Regions from separate parts of the Paenibacillus sp. FSL M8-0142 genome, predicted to be linked through region 1. Evidence: predicted binding sites of a transcription regulator. Region 1 holds the regulator's gene; each other region holds the start of a gene.
The links. The regulator Rex, encoded in region 1, represses fermentation and respiration genes when NADH is low (regulators of the CRP and FNR family bind a similar motif). The targets are predictions, from matches to a motif close to TTGTGAAATATTTCACAA.
Positions count from the first base shown of each region.

Region 2: the regulator Rex is predicted to act here: its motif matches at 1,768-1,785, upstream of adhE (bifunctional acetaldehyde-CoA/alcohol dehydrogenase).
Region 3: the regulator Rex is predicted to act here: its motif matches at 2,264-2,281, upstream of qoxA (cytochrome aa3 quinol oxidase subunit II).

Region 1 covers NZ_CP152008.1:4,106,776-4,111,065, forward strand. Annotated here, with positions in the region: gene NSQ46_RS18890 (hypothetical protein) at 1-60, opposite strand, end outside; gene NSQ46_RS18895 (DUF5590 domain-containing protein) at 324-842, opposite strand; gene NSQ46_RS18900 (amidohydrolase) at 871-2,169, opposite strand; gene NSQ46_RS18905 (redox-sensing transcriptional repressor Rex) at 2,147-2,809, opposite strand; gene dinG (ATP-dependent DNA helicase DinG) at 2,878-4,290, opposite strand, start outside.
Region 2 covers NZ_CP152008.1:4,276,792-4,281,081, reverse strand. Annotated here, with positions in the region: gene NSQ46_RS19815 (IS4 family transposase) at 1-317, opposite strand, end outside; gene NSQ46_RS19810 (Crp/Fnr family transcriptional regulator) at 777-1,502, opposite strand; gene adhE (bifunctional acetaldehyde-CoA/alcohol dehydrogenase) at 1,886-4,290, shown strand, end outside.
Region 3 covers NZ_CP152008.1:3,850,507-3,854,796, reverse strand. Annotated here, with positions in the region: gene qoxB (cytochrome aa3 quinol oxidase subunit I) at 1-975, opposite strand, end outside; gene qoxA (cytochrome aa3 quinol oxidase subunit II) at 1,040-2,041, opposite strand; gene NSQ46_RS17715 (PLP-dependent aminotransferase family protein) at 2,658-4,127, opposite strand; gene NSQ46_RS17710 (LysE/ArgO family amino acid transporter) at 4,268-4,290, shown strand, end outside.

The DNA of each region.
Region 1 (4,290 bases):
GAAGAGCACCAATGCCGAAATGACAACCGTCAGCATGATAGGGACAATGCGTAGTTTCATGAAGTGCCTCCTTCAGTAGTAGTAATTTGTAGATTAGAATAAATCACATTTATATACAGTATCATATGCTATGACTAATAGATCGTTTTCTGTCTAATGAGTACAACAATGAGTATATCACATAATCTATACTTTTTCATGCCTTCCTGTGAAAATATTAAGAACAGTTTTTCCATATTTTTCAGACAGCGCTTACAAACCCAAAACAAAGAGGCTTCCTTGTACAATCGCGTACAAGAAAGCCTCTTTCCTGTATAACTGATTTATTGATTTGGAAGAATAATGTCCTCTCCGATCGCCTGTCCGTCCTGGAAGCGATAGAAGCGATAACCTAATTGGCCCTGATTCTCATATTGGAGCTGCCATGTATACTCGCCTTCATACATGACGGGGAGTAGCCGCTTGATCACAGCACCCGGCATCTCATTGCGAATCTGCTCGCGCATCTGCTCCTCGGACAATCCGCTGCTGAGCAGCACGGCCTGAACCGCATCCTTGCCTTCAACAGGAAGGTTATCATCCGTAAACTTCACCCAGACCATAATCTGCTGCTGGTCCTGATTCGTTCCCGTGATGACCCAATAATTGTTGTTCTCGCCCCATACCGATTTGTAGGTCTTATCCTTCGTCACCAGGCTGCCATGCTGACGAGCGGCTTGCACCGCCAGGCTCTCCTCATTCCACGTGTCCTTCATGACGTAGGAATAGTACAGCTGCACGCATAGCAGCGCCAGCAGCAGCCCGGATATACTAAGCAAAATCCACTTTGTTCTCTTTTTCAAACCGTCTGATCCTCCCCCTTAATCTGACCTAAAGGGTCGAAAGACGCTCGAATGAACGCTGGGCTTCACGGCGGATCCGTTCCTCATCCAGCGTGAGGCAGGAGCCGTGCTTAACCACCTGCTTGCCGTCAACCCATACATGCTCCACATCCTTGGCGGAGGCCGAGTAAATTGAATGCGAAATGTAGTCCGTGCGCGGCAGGAAATGCGCTTGATCGGTATCCAGTGCGATCATGTCCGCCTTCATCCCGACGGCCAATCTGCCTACGTTATCAAGAAATGCCGACCGTGCTCCATACTCGGTTCCCATTCGAAGCGCTTCGGCTGCCGGAATAGCCGTCGGATCGCCGCTGACGCCCTTGTGGATAAGGGCGGCCAGGCGCATTTCTTCGAACATGTCCAGGTTGTTATTGCTCGCTGGTCCATCGGTTCCAAGGGACACTGTCACACCTGCTTTCAACAGCTCGGGAACACGCGCAACACCGCTGGCCAGCTTCAGGTTGCTGCCGGGGTTATGGGATACCGCGACATCATGCTTAGCCAATATTTCAATCTCTTCGTCCGTCAAATGCACCGCATGCGCGACCAGCGTCGGACGCGAGAACACGCCGAGCTTCTCTAGATGGGCCACCGGACGCTGTCCGTAGTCATTCACATTCTGCTGCACTTCGGCTGCCGTTTCGGACATATGGGTATGAATCGGCAGATTCAAATCATGCGCCGCTTGAACGAATTTCTCAATGAAGTCTGGCGGGCAGGTGTAAGGCGCATGCGGCGAAATCATCGTCGTAATCCGGCCCTCCGCCTGACCGTGCCAGTCCTTTGCAAAGGCAATCGCCTCATCCAGCTTCTGCTTCTGTACTTCCGGAGGACACAGCCCGATGACGCCTCTTGTCAGCACTCCCCGCATTCCGGAGTCTTGGACAACCTTGGCGACCTGATCCATATGGTCATACATGTCAACGAAGGTTGTCGTACCGCCCTTCAGCATCTCGAGCACCGAGAGCGAAGTGCCCCAAAATACATCGTCGGCCGTAAACTTCGCTTCCATCGGCCACATTTTCTCCTGCAGCCAAACTTGCAGGGCCAGATCATCGCCAAAACCGCGAAGCAGCGACATGGCTGCATGTCCATGCGTGTTGACCAGCCCTGGAAGGAATAACAGATGCGTTCCGTCCATCACCTGGGTTTCTGCATCGACCTGAGGCTCCTCTTCCCCCAAATACGTGATGCGGTCGTCCTCCACAACCATATACCCGCGGAGAACCGGCTGTCCTTCCTGAAGCACGGCAAATGTTCCGTTCTTAACCATCCACTTCGTTGTCATGCTGCGCATCCTCCTTCCCATTGTCCAAATAGTAAGCCAGACTTTGCAGATCCGTCGTAAAATCCGCGGTGTGAATGCGGATATGAGGCGGCGCCTTCAGAATCGTCGGGGCAAAATTCAAAATCGCCTCGATTCCGGCGTTGATCAGCTGATTGGCTACGTTTTGCGCTTCAAAATCCGGTACCGTAATGATCCCGATTCGAATGCCGTATTCCTGGACCGTCTTGTCCAGCTCTTCCATCGGCTGCACCGTCAAGTTATTGATCTTCAGCCCGATTTTCGGAGGATACGAATCGAAAATCGCCACAATCTTCATATTATCTTTCAGAAACGCGTTGTAATTGGATAGCGCATGTCCGAGATTGCCCGCACCCACCAGCGCTACGTTGATCTTCTGGTCTAGCTTCAAGATTTGGCGGATTTTCTCAATGAGATAGGAGACATCATAACCGATGCCCTTCCGGCCGAAATCCCCGAAATAGGCCAAATCCTTGCGGATTTGGGCCGGGTTCAGGTCGAGCTTCTGCCCAAGCTCCTGTGAGGAGACGGTGGACACCTCCCGCTTATGAAGCTCATTCAAATAGCGCAAATAGACTGGCAATCTGCGGACTACGGCCTCTGAAATTTTATCCGATTTCATGCATGCTCCCCCTATTAATAGGATGATAGTTCATCGCTTCCAATATAAAGCCTTGCTCCCCTTTAGGTTCACTCTTTTTCATTCTCCCTTTCCTCAAGCCACTGCGCAATACGGGGGACGATCCCCTCGGTCGGCATATGCTCCATTTTCGGTCCGGGCAGGGAATACAAGAAGTATTTTCCATAATACGATTCGATTACCCGGGTATCGTAGACGATCACGATTCCCTTATCGTGGGCGGTCCGAACAAGCCGCCCGAAGCCCTGCTTGAAACGGATGACCGCTTGCGGCACCGACAGCTTCATGAACGGGTTCCTCTTCTGCTGCTGCAGCAGCTCGCTCTTCGCCTCGACCAGCGGATGGTTGGGCGGCTGGAACGGCAGCCGGACAATCGCCAGGCAGGTCAGCGCTTCTCCGGGAATGTCAACACCCTCCCAGAAGGAGCTGGTCCCGAGCAGAACCGACGCGCTGCTATCCTGGAACCGGCGTATCAGCTTCGTACGGCTCGTACCATCCATTCCCTGACCAAGCACCGTAATATCGCTGGCAGCCAGCGCTTCCTTCAGCGGCTCGTGCACCTGACGAAGCATCCGGTACGACGTAAACAGGACGAGCATACGACCTTGGGTAGCTATTGCCGCTTCAGAGAGCGACTTCACGAGCGTATCCACAAATACCGCATCCCCCACGGAGCCCTTCACGCTTGGAAAATCCCGCGGAATGACAAGAAGCGCCTGCTCCCTGTAATTGAACGGGGACGGCAGCTGAACCGTGTTCAGATTCCCTGCGTCCGCCGCCTCCTGGAGCCCTAGATTATCGATCATGAATTGAAACGATTTATCGACCGACAGCGTCGCCGATGTCAGAATCACGCTCCGCTTCTTGTCAAAAAACAATTCCTTCAAATGCTTGCTCACATCAACGGGCACGGCATAGAGCTGCAGCGACTTGCTGCGGAAATTGCCGTTGGCCTCCATCCAGTATACGGTGCCTTCGTCATTCAGAGCCATGAAGGACCGCAAATCCTCGCGATGCGCAGCCAGATCCTTAAACAAGCCCGACAGGTCAGTCAGCAGGCTGTCCGCACTGTAATCGTCAAGCTCTTCCTTCATCTCGGCGATCAGCTTGTCTCCCTTGCGAACGACGTCTCCCAGCGTCACGTGAATCTGCTGTTCCAGCTCGGCGAGCGCTCCCCAATCCTTCGGCTTCTTCGCAGGCGAGAGCCGCAGCGTGTATTGCCCGGCATCTCCAGGAGAAGCATCGCCGCGTTCCGGAAGCAGGCCGAACAGCTGGTCGCTGAGTCGGTCCCAAGTTTCTTTCACCGTGATCAGATCAGGATAGATCCGGTCGATGACCGCCGACCATTCCCCGGATTTCTCATGGGGAGAAGCCTGGAGCAGCTGCCGCAGCGCAGGGAGCTGCCCGCTTCGGCTGTCCTTGTATAGACGCGTCAATGTATGAACCACCGTAAAATATTTCAT
Region 2 (4,290 bases), 170 kb from region 1:
TGGACACGGGCAACGCTATGGAGAAAAAGCATGTGCAAGATTTCCGTCGGGATTTCGCTGAGTTTCCGTGACAATTGGGCTGCGCTGATGCTGGGCAGATCGAGGATGGACCGAATTTCAGAGTGTGCATAAATTTGTTCTTCCATCTCGATATAGCTTTGCCAATGGTTGAGCTGAGCCAGAATGAAAATGAGAATGCTTTTGTTGATGGTGAGCTTCTTGGCGTAGCGATCGGCATGAAGGAGTCGATCGTGTACATCCAAAGGCAGTAAAGAAAGCAGTTGACGAACGACAGTGTTTTGGGTTACGTTATCCATGGTTTGGACTCCTTTTTAGAGGTCGTGGACAACGTGCTACGTCTTCTAAATTAGGAGCCTTTTTTTGTTTTGTCCATGAAAAAGATACAGGTAGTTACAGAAATAGTAACTTCAGCAAAAGTTGTGATAGGTTTTATGCAACGCTCATGCCCAAAAGGGACTTGTAGTGGCGCAATGAGCGCCAGAGGAGCAAACAAGTCCCCAAAAGGGACTTGTGAAGGCGCAATGCGCGCCACAGAAGCAAACAAGTCCCGAAAAGGGACTTGTAGTGGCGCAATGCGCGCCAGAGAAGCAAACAAGTCCCCAAAAGGGACTTGTAGCGGTGGAATGCGCGCCAGAGGAGCAAACAAGTCCCCAAAAGGGACTTGTAGTGGCGCAATGCGCGCCAGAGGAGCAAACAAGTCCCCAAAAGGGACTTGTGAAGGCGCAGCGCATGCCACGCAGGGTGACCAAGTCACCCTAGATCCGGCAGATTTCCTTCGGACACAGCTCGCAGTGGCAGATTTCCTGCAGCATCGACAAGTCTTTAATGACGATCAGCCCGCCTGCATACTCGATCGCTTCTTTTTTGCGGAGATCGCTTAGCATGCGGTTGACACTCTCGCGCGTGGCTCCGATCATGTTCGATAGGTCCGTATGGGTAATTTTTTTGTTGATCAAGGTGCTTCCGTCAGCCTGCTCCTGCCCGTACGTATTGCCAAGACGGATCAGCGTCGAGCACAGCGCCCCTGGTTTGCCGTACATCATCAGATCCCGAAATTTGGTCTGGGTAATCCGGTGGTGGACGCCCATCCACTTCATGAAATCAATCGCGAAGTCGCAATGCTGGCAAACCAGCAGCTCCAGATCCTTGTTCTCGATGACGCCGACCACGCTGCTTTCCAGCACTTCAGCCGAGTAGCTGTGGTTGCTGCTGATGAATGGATCGGCATGCCCGATCAGATCACCCGGATGATACATATATAGAATAAGCTCTTTGCCTTCATCGGTCGTTTTCGTTAATTTGATCCGTCCCTGCTTTACATAGTAAAGCTTGTCGGCCAAGTCGCCTTCCCAGAACAAATGCGAGCCTTCAGGTAGTGCGCGTTCCTTCATGGTAACCAGCAGACGGTTTCGATTTTGTTCCGAGAAGCACTGGATATTCCCTAAGCTTTCTAGTTCTAAAACGTTGTCTACAGTATTCATGTCGGTATCTCCTAACATCTTTAAATTTGATCAGTTCAATCTTGAATGATTTGTTACCTCCATTATAACGTGAAAAAAATCACTTGAAAGGGTATTTGGGAGGAAAATAGTGGCGATTTTTCAAACTTTGTGATCTAGTTCACGTATAGGGAGGATCCTCTTAACCTTTTCTCGGCCTTGGGCCACTCCGGTCGCGACAGATATCGGATAGCCAATTCCGAAGAGGATGTCATGAATCATAAAAATATATAGCCGAACCAATATTATGTGAAATAATTCACATAATATTATGAGACGCTATGTTACGATCGAACCGTAGACAACAGAAACCAATAAACAACCGCGAAAGCAACCAAACAGAAAATCATGGGAGGATGAGAGAGATGGCTGTAAGCAAAGCATCTGGAGAAACCAAAGCATCCGCAGAAACCAAAGTCAAAGAACAAACGGCTGAACAATACGTACAGGGCTTAATCGACCGGGCGAACCGGGCTCAAGCGCAGTTTATGGAGCTGGACCAAGAACAGGTGGACCGAATCGTGCATGCGATGGCGATGGCCGGGCTCGAGAAGCATATGCAGCTGGCAAAAATGGCGGTCGAAGAAACCGGACGCGGCGTATACGAAGATAAGATCATCAAAAACCTGTTTGCAACAGAGTACATCCATAACAGTATTAAATACGACAAAACGGTGGGCGTGATAGAGGATAACCCGTACGACCAGTTCCAAAAGATCGCCGAGCCGATCGGGATCATCATGGGGATCACCCCCGTAACGAACCCTACCTCAACCACCATCTTCAAAGCACTGATTTCGATCAAGACGCGCAACCCGATCATTTTCGGATTCCATCCGTCGGCACAGGCATGCAGCCGGGAGGCTGCTGCCATTTTGCTGGAGGCCGCGCGTAAGCATGGAGCCCCGGCGGATTGCATTCAATGGATTGAGGAGCCGTCCATGGAGAAGACCCATGCTTTAATGCATCATCCGGACGTGGCGTGCATATTGGCAACCGGCGGTTCCGCCATGGTAAAAGCGGCCTACAGCTGCGGCAAGCCGGCACTCGGCGTCGGTCCGGGAAACGTGCCGTGCTTTATCGAGAAGTCGGCGGATCTCGACCAGGCCGTGAATGACCTGATTTTATCGAAGACGTTCGACAACGGGATGATTTGCGCGTCGGAGCAGGCTGTCATTATCGAGGAGCCTGTGTTTGAGCAAGTGAAGAAGAAAATGATGGCGGCCGGCTGCTATTTTATGAACAAGGAAGAAACCGTGAAGCTGTCGGCTAAGGCCATGATATCCGACAAATGCGCGGTCAATCCGGCGATCGTCGGTCAGCCGGCGGTTAAGATTGCCGAGCAATGCGGCCTTGATGTCCCGGCAGGCACCAAGATTCTGGTAGCCGAGCTGGACGGCGTTGGGCCGGGCTATCCCCTGTCCGCGGAGAAGCTGAGCCCTGTGCTGGCGTGCTACCGTGTCAAAAACGCGCAGGAAGGCATCAAACGTTCGGAGGAAATGGTCGCCTTCGGAGGGATGGGACATACGTCCGTCATTCATTCGCATAATGAGGATGTGATCCGGGCGTTCTCGAGCCGCATGAAAACCTGCCGCATTCTGGTGAACCAGCCGTCCTCGCAGGGCGGAATCGGGGATATCTACAATACGAATCTTCCATCCCTGACGCTGGGGTGCGGATCGTATGGCCGCAACGCAACCTCTTCCAACGTAACGGCCGTTAATCTGATCAACGTGAAAAGGGTGAACCGCAGAACCGTGAATATGCAGTGGTTTAAAGTCCCGGATAAAATATACTTCGAAAAAGGCTCCACCCAGTATCTTGCCAAAATGCCGGGCATATCGCGCATTGCCATTATCACCGACCCGATGATGGTGAAGCTCGGGTACGTGGAGCGGGTTGAGCATTACTTGCGGCAGCGAAGAGCGCCCGTAGCGATCGAGGTGTTCTCGGAGGTCGAACCGGATCCTTCAACGACTACGGTTGAACGGGGAACCGAAATGCTGAACAGGTTCCAGCCGGACTGCATCATTGCTCTCGGCGGCGGTTCGCCGATGGATGCGGCGAAAGCGATGTGGCTGTTCTATGAGCACCCGGATGCCGATTTCAAAGATCTGAAGCAGAAATTTATGGATATCCGCAAACGGGTGTATAAGTATCCGAAGCTTGGCCAGAAAGCGAAGTTCGTTGCCATTCCCACCACATCGGGCACAGGCTCGGAGGTCACGAGCTTCGCCGTAATCACGGATAAAGTTTCCGGGCACACCAAATACCCGCTAGCCGATTACGAGCTGACGCCGGATGTGGCGATCATTGATCCGGAATTTGTCTACACGCTGCCGAAGACCGCCGTCGCCGACACCGGCATGGACGTGCTGACGCATGCCATCGAAGCCTATGTCTCGATCATGGCGAACGATTATACGGATGGGCTTGCCATCAAGGCCATTCAGCTCGTATTCCAGTATCTGGAGCAATCGGCGCTTACCGGCGACAAGCTGGCCCGGGAAAAAATGCATAATGCCTCGACGCTGGCCGGCATGGCCTTCGCCAATGCGTTCCTGGGCATCAACCACAGCCTTGCGCATAAATGGGGTGGTCAGTACCATACCGCACATGGCCGGACGAATGCGATCCTTATGCCGCACGTCATCCGCTACAATGCGAAGAAGCCGACAAAATTCGCCGCTTGGCCGAAATATACCCATTTTGTGGCTGATCAGCGGTATGCCGAGATCGCTCGGATTCTCGGTCTGCCGGCTAGGACGAC
Region 3 (4,290 bases), 260 kb from region 1:
CCAGACTAGGAAGGACAGGCCGGAGATGACAACCATACTCGCGACCATTGAGCTGTAGCCGTACAGATTTTTCCGCGAAAACGCCGAGATAATCTCACTGAAAATCCCGAACGCCGGGAGAATAACGATATAGACTTCAGGGTGACCCCATACCCAGAACAGGTTGGCCCACAGCATATCCATACCGCCATTGGCCATCGTGAAGAACTGGGAACCGAAGATACGGTCGAACATCATCAGCAGCAGGGCGATCGTAAGGACCGGGAATGCAAAAATGATGATGACACACGTAATCAGCACGGACCAAGTAAACATCGGCATGCGCATCAGAGTCATGCCTTTCGCACGCATCTTCAGGATGGTTACGATAAAGTTAACCCCCGTCAGCAGCGTACCGATCCCTGAGATCTGAAGCGCCAGGGAATAGTAGTTGTTACCGACTGTCGGACTGAATTCGATACTTGCCAATGGGAAGTATGCGGTCCAGCCGGCATCCGGGGATCCTCCAATCACGAAGGAGATATTGAACAGCATCGCTCCGGCAAAGAACAACCAGAAGCTGATCGCATTCAATTTGGGGAACGCAACGTCGCGCGCGCCGATCTGCAGCGGCACGACAACGTTCATGAGACCGAAAATAAACGGCATCGCCATAAACAGAATCATGATGACGCCATGGGTTGTAAATACCTCGTTATAGTGCTGTCCGTCAAGAAATTTCATATCCGGCGCAGCGGTCTGCGCGCGCATCATGATTGCGTCCACGCCGCCGCGGAACAGCATGATCAGTGCACAGATGATGTACATGACACCGATTTTCTTGTGATCCACGGTGGTCAGCCATTCCCGCCAAAGATATCCCCATTTCTTGTAATAGGTCAATCCGAAGAGGATTGCGAGCGAGACGAGAACAATGCTCACCATGGCACCGTAAATTAACGGTTCACCGGTAACGAAAAATTCGTCCCATTTCATAAAGGCCTAGCTCCTTTCTAGATGTATGAAGTCGATCGGACGCTTCGCATCAAAAGCTTCCAAATTAATGTCCATCATGTTGATGTGTTGAACTTTCTTCAGCCGGGGAAGTTGGCAGCGGCTCATCCGGATTGACGTTGCTCTCCCTGTCGAACTCCGTTTCTTCCGTTGTGGCAGGGTCCGGATGCAGCTCTTTATGTCCCTGGTGCTCTTCATTGCCGTTACTGTCGCCGCCATGATGATGACCTTCAGGCGGAGGACTGAACTCCAAGTGGTTGGTCGAGAAAGTCATTCTTCCGACATGCTCGGTTTTCAGAAGCTTGTTGAATTCGTCCTGTGTCAGCTCAGGAGCCGTATCCTTCACGTCCTTGACCCATTCTTCGTAATCGGCAGGCGACATCGCCAGCGCCTCGAATTCCATGTGGGCGAAGCCTTCGCCGCTGAAGTTTGCGTTCCGGCCCAGCATGGAGCCCGGCTCGTCGGCAACCATGTTCAGCTTAGTGACCATATCGCTCATCGCGTATTTCTGGCCGTGCAGCTGCGGGATCCAGAAGCTTGTAATCGGGCCGAACGAGTAGAGTCTGAACTCGATCGGTCGGTTGGTCGGGATGTTAACGTAATTGACGGTTTCGATCCCTTCTTCCGGATAGCTGAAGTGCCATTTCCAGTTGGATGAGGAAGCATAAATGACGAGAGGCTTCTGATTCTCGTAGCCTTCTGGCACTTTTTCAACAGCCACCGTTGTCTTAACCGTGACGACAGACAGGATCGCGACGATCACAATCGGGATGGCCGTCCACAGGATTTCCAGCCATTTGTTCCCTTCCTCGTGAGGAGGCTCATATCCCTCGTTGGATTTTCTCGCCCGGTATTTGGTGAGCATGAAGATGTAAAGCACATAAACTACAACCAAAATTCCGATCATCATCAGAATGGAGAATATGATTGTATCGGATAGGGTTCTGGCAGCCGGTCCTTTCGGATTTAATACCGTAAGCGAGCTGCATCCCGATAAGAGCAAGGTAAAAATTACAAACATTGCAAATAACGGCCCTTTTTTGTTCATGATGTACCCCTTTCCTTGAAACGGCTTCGTTCGATTCAATGTTCTTGTCACCTATATACTAGGAAGTTCTGCAATGCTTTGCAAAAGACATAAACAGGTTTTGCTAACATAAAAATCCAGATATTTGTCAATGTGTTTAACGTTATGTGTGCAAATTGTTACAAAACGAGGGGGCTATGAGAGAAATCATTGTAATGGCGCGGTTTTTCGGCAGTTCATACTTTGTTCAAAACTTCACGAGAGTTACCAGTTTCGTCACAAATCCGGGCGTGTTTTTGCTTGATTTAGAGGAGGAATACAACCTAGAGAGCCCTTTGTTTATAAGGCTCCGAGCGGGTATGTTGATTATTTCACAAACCATGGGGAGTCAAAGATTCGTTTCCAATTTGACGTGTTAACCGACCCTGGGGCGTATGATATGATCATGCTGAACTAGCAATTGGTAAAATAATGAATGGAATGATCGGTTGATTGGAATGTTTCCCAAGTGATCTACGGCATGAATCGTCCCGTCATGATAACATCATTCAATATCACAGGATCGATACAGCTGGGTATTGGCGATCCGACATAAAAAGGGCAACCGGAAGTCATTTAATCCGGCTGCCCTTCATTGTTATCCATCAATCCGATCCTCCAGCTGCATCAACCCGCGGATCATGCGGGAAAGACGCTGGAGCCCATCGCGCAGCTCCTCCATGGATGCATAGGCATAGGAAAGCCTGAGGTGCTGCCGGTCGTTCCGGTCGTAGATCATGCCGGGGTTAAGCAGTATGCCCTCCGCCAGGGCATGATCGAACAGGGACCGAATCGAGAGGGCCCGTTTGAAACGGAGCCATATGTAAAATCCGCCCTGAGGGCAGCTCCAATCCGCAAGCTCGCGATAATCCTCCTCCAATAAACGAAGGGTATAATCTCTGCGAAGCTTCAATACTCTGCGAATCCGTGTCAAATGCTCCTCATACAGCCCTTCTGACAGCCACTGCGCTACAGCATGCTGTGACAAGGCGCTCGAGCCGTAATCGGTCTGCATTTTAATGTCCGCCAGACGGTCAATGACCGGTTCCGGTCCGACAATCCAGCCGATGCGAAGGCCGGGACCTAGTGTCTTGGACATGCTTCCCAAGTAGAGCACAAGACCTTGCTGATCCCTTGCTTTTAACGGAAGCGGCGCCGGCTGCTCCAACCAGAGATCACCGTAAACATCATCTTCGATGACAGGAAGCCGTTCCCGGGAGCATAAATTCAGCAGCTCCTGCCGTCTTGCGGATGACATATGCGAGCCGGTCGGATTGTGGAAGGAGGGGATGGTATAAAGCAGTGAAGCGTTATGCTGCCGTTTCAATCGGCTGATCGACTCTGTCCGCAGCCCTTCCTCGTCCATGGGAAGCCCATGCATATGCACGCCTGCCGATTGGAATACATGAATGGAATTTAGATAGGACGGATTTTCAACGAATATGGTGGAGCCGCGGTGCAGCAGGCCTAATGAGATGAGCTGAAGCGCTTGGAGACCGCCGGATACGATCAAAATAGATGCGGGCGATGCGATAATCGCTTTGCTGCGCAAATAACGGCTGACGGCTTCTCGTAACGCCAGGCTGCCTTTCGGCTCGGAATAGCCTAGTGAAAAGGCTGCGGCATGGCTCCGGTTAAGCTTATCCAGCATCTCGCCGGCAGGCAGCAGTTCCGAAGAAAGCTCGCCCGTCCCGAGGCGAACGATGCCGGGATCGGCCTCTGCCTTATTGATGGCCTGAATCATCCGAATATTAGGCTGATAGAAGCCCGAGCTCACATATCGGTTCCAATCAGGCGAAGGTGCGGAAGACAGCAGATTCCAGGTGTTGTTGGCAACGACGGTTCCCCTGCCGGTCATGGCTTCAATCAAGCCGTCGGCAGCAAGCTCGCCCAGCGCATACACCACCGTGCTCCGGTTCACCCCGAACCGCTCGGCCAGCTCCCGCTGCGGTGGAATCCGGGTGCCGACAGGCCACTCCCCGTTCATAATCTTCTCTTTGATACGGTCATAAATTTGCTGATGAAGCGGTATGCCTGCTGACTTGTTCAAGCTCCATTCTTCTGACACAGTTACCCCAGCTTTCCGTATGGTGATTCCACTATTATATCGAATTGGTTGGGTGAAATGCCAACCAATTGGACGGAGACACCAGGGCAACCTTCCCCTACAATGAGGTAAAAATGGAGCTGGAGGCGTAATGAAATAAAATGGCCGGCGTTATTGTTCATGG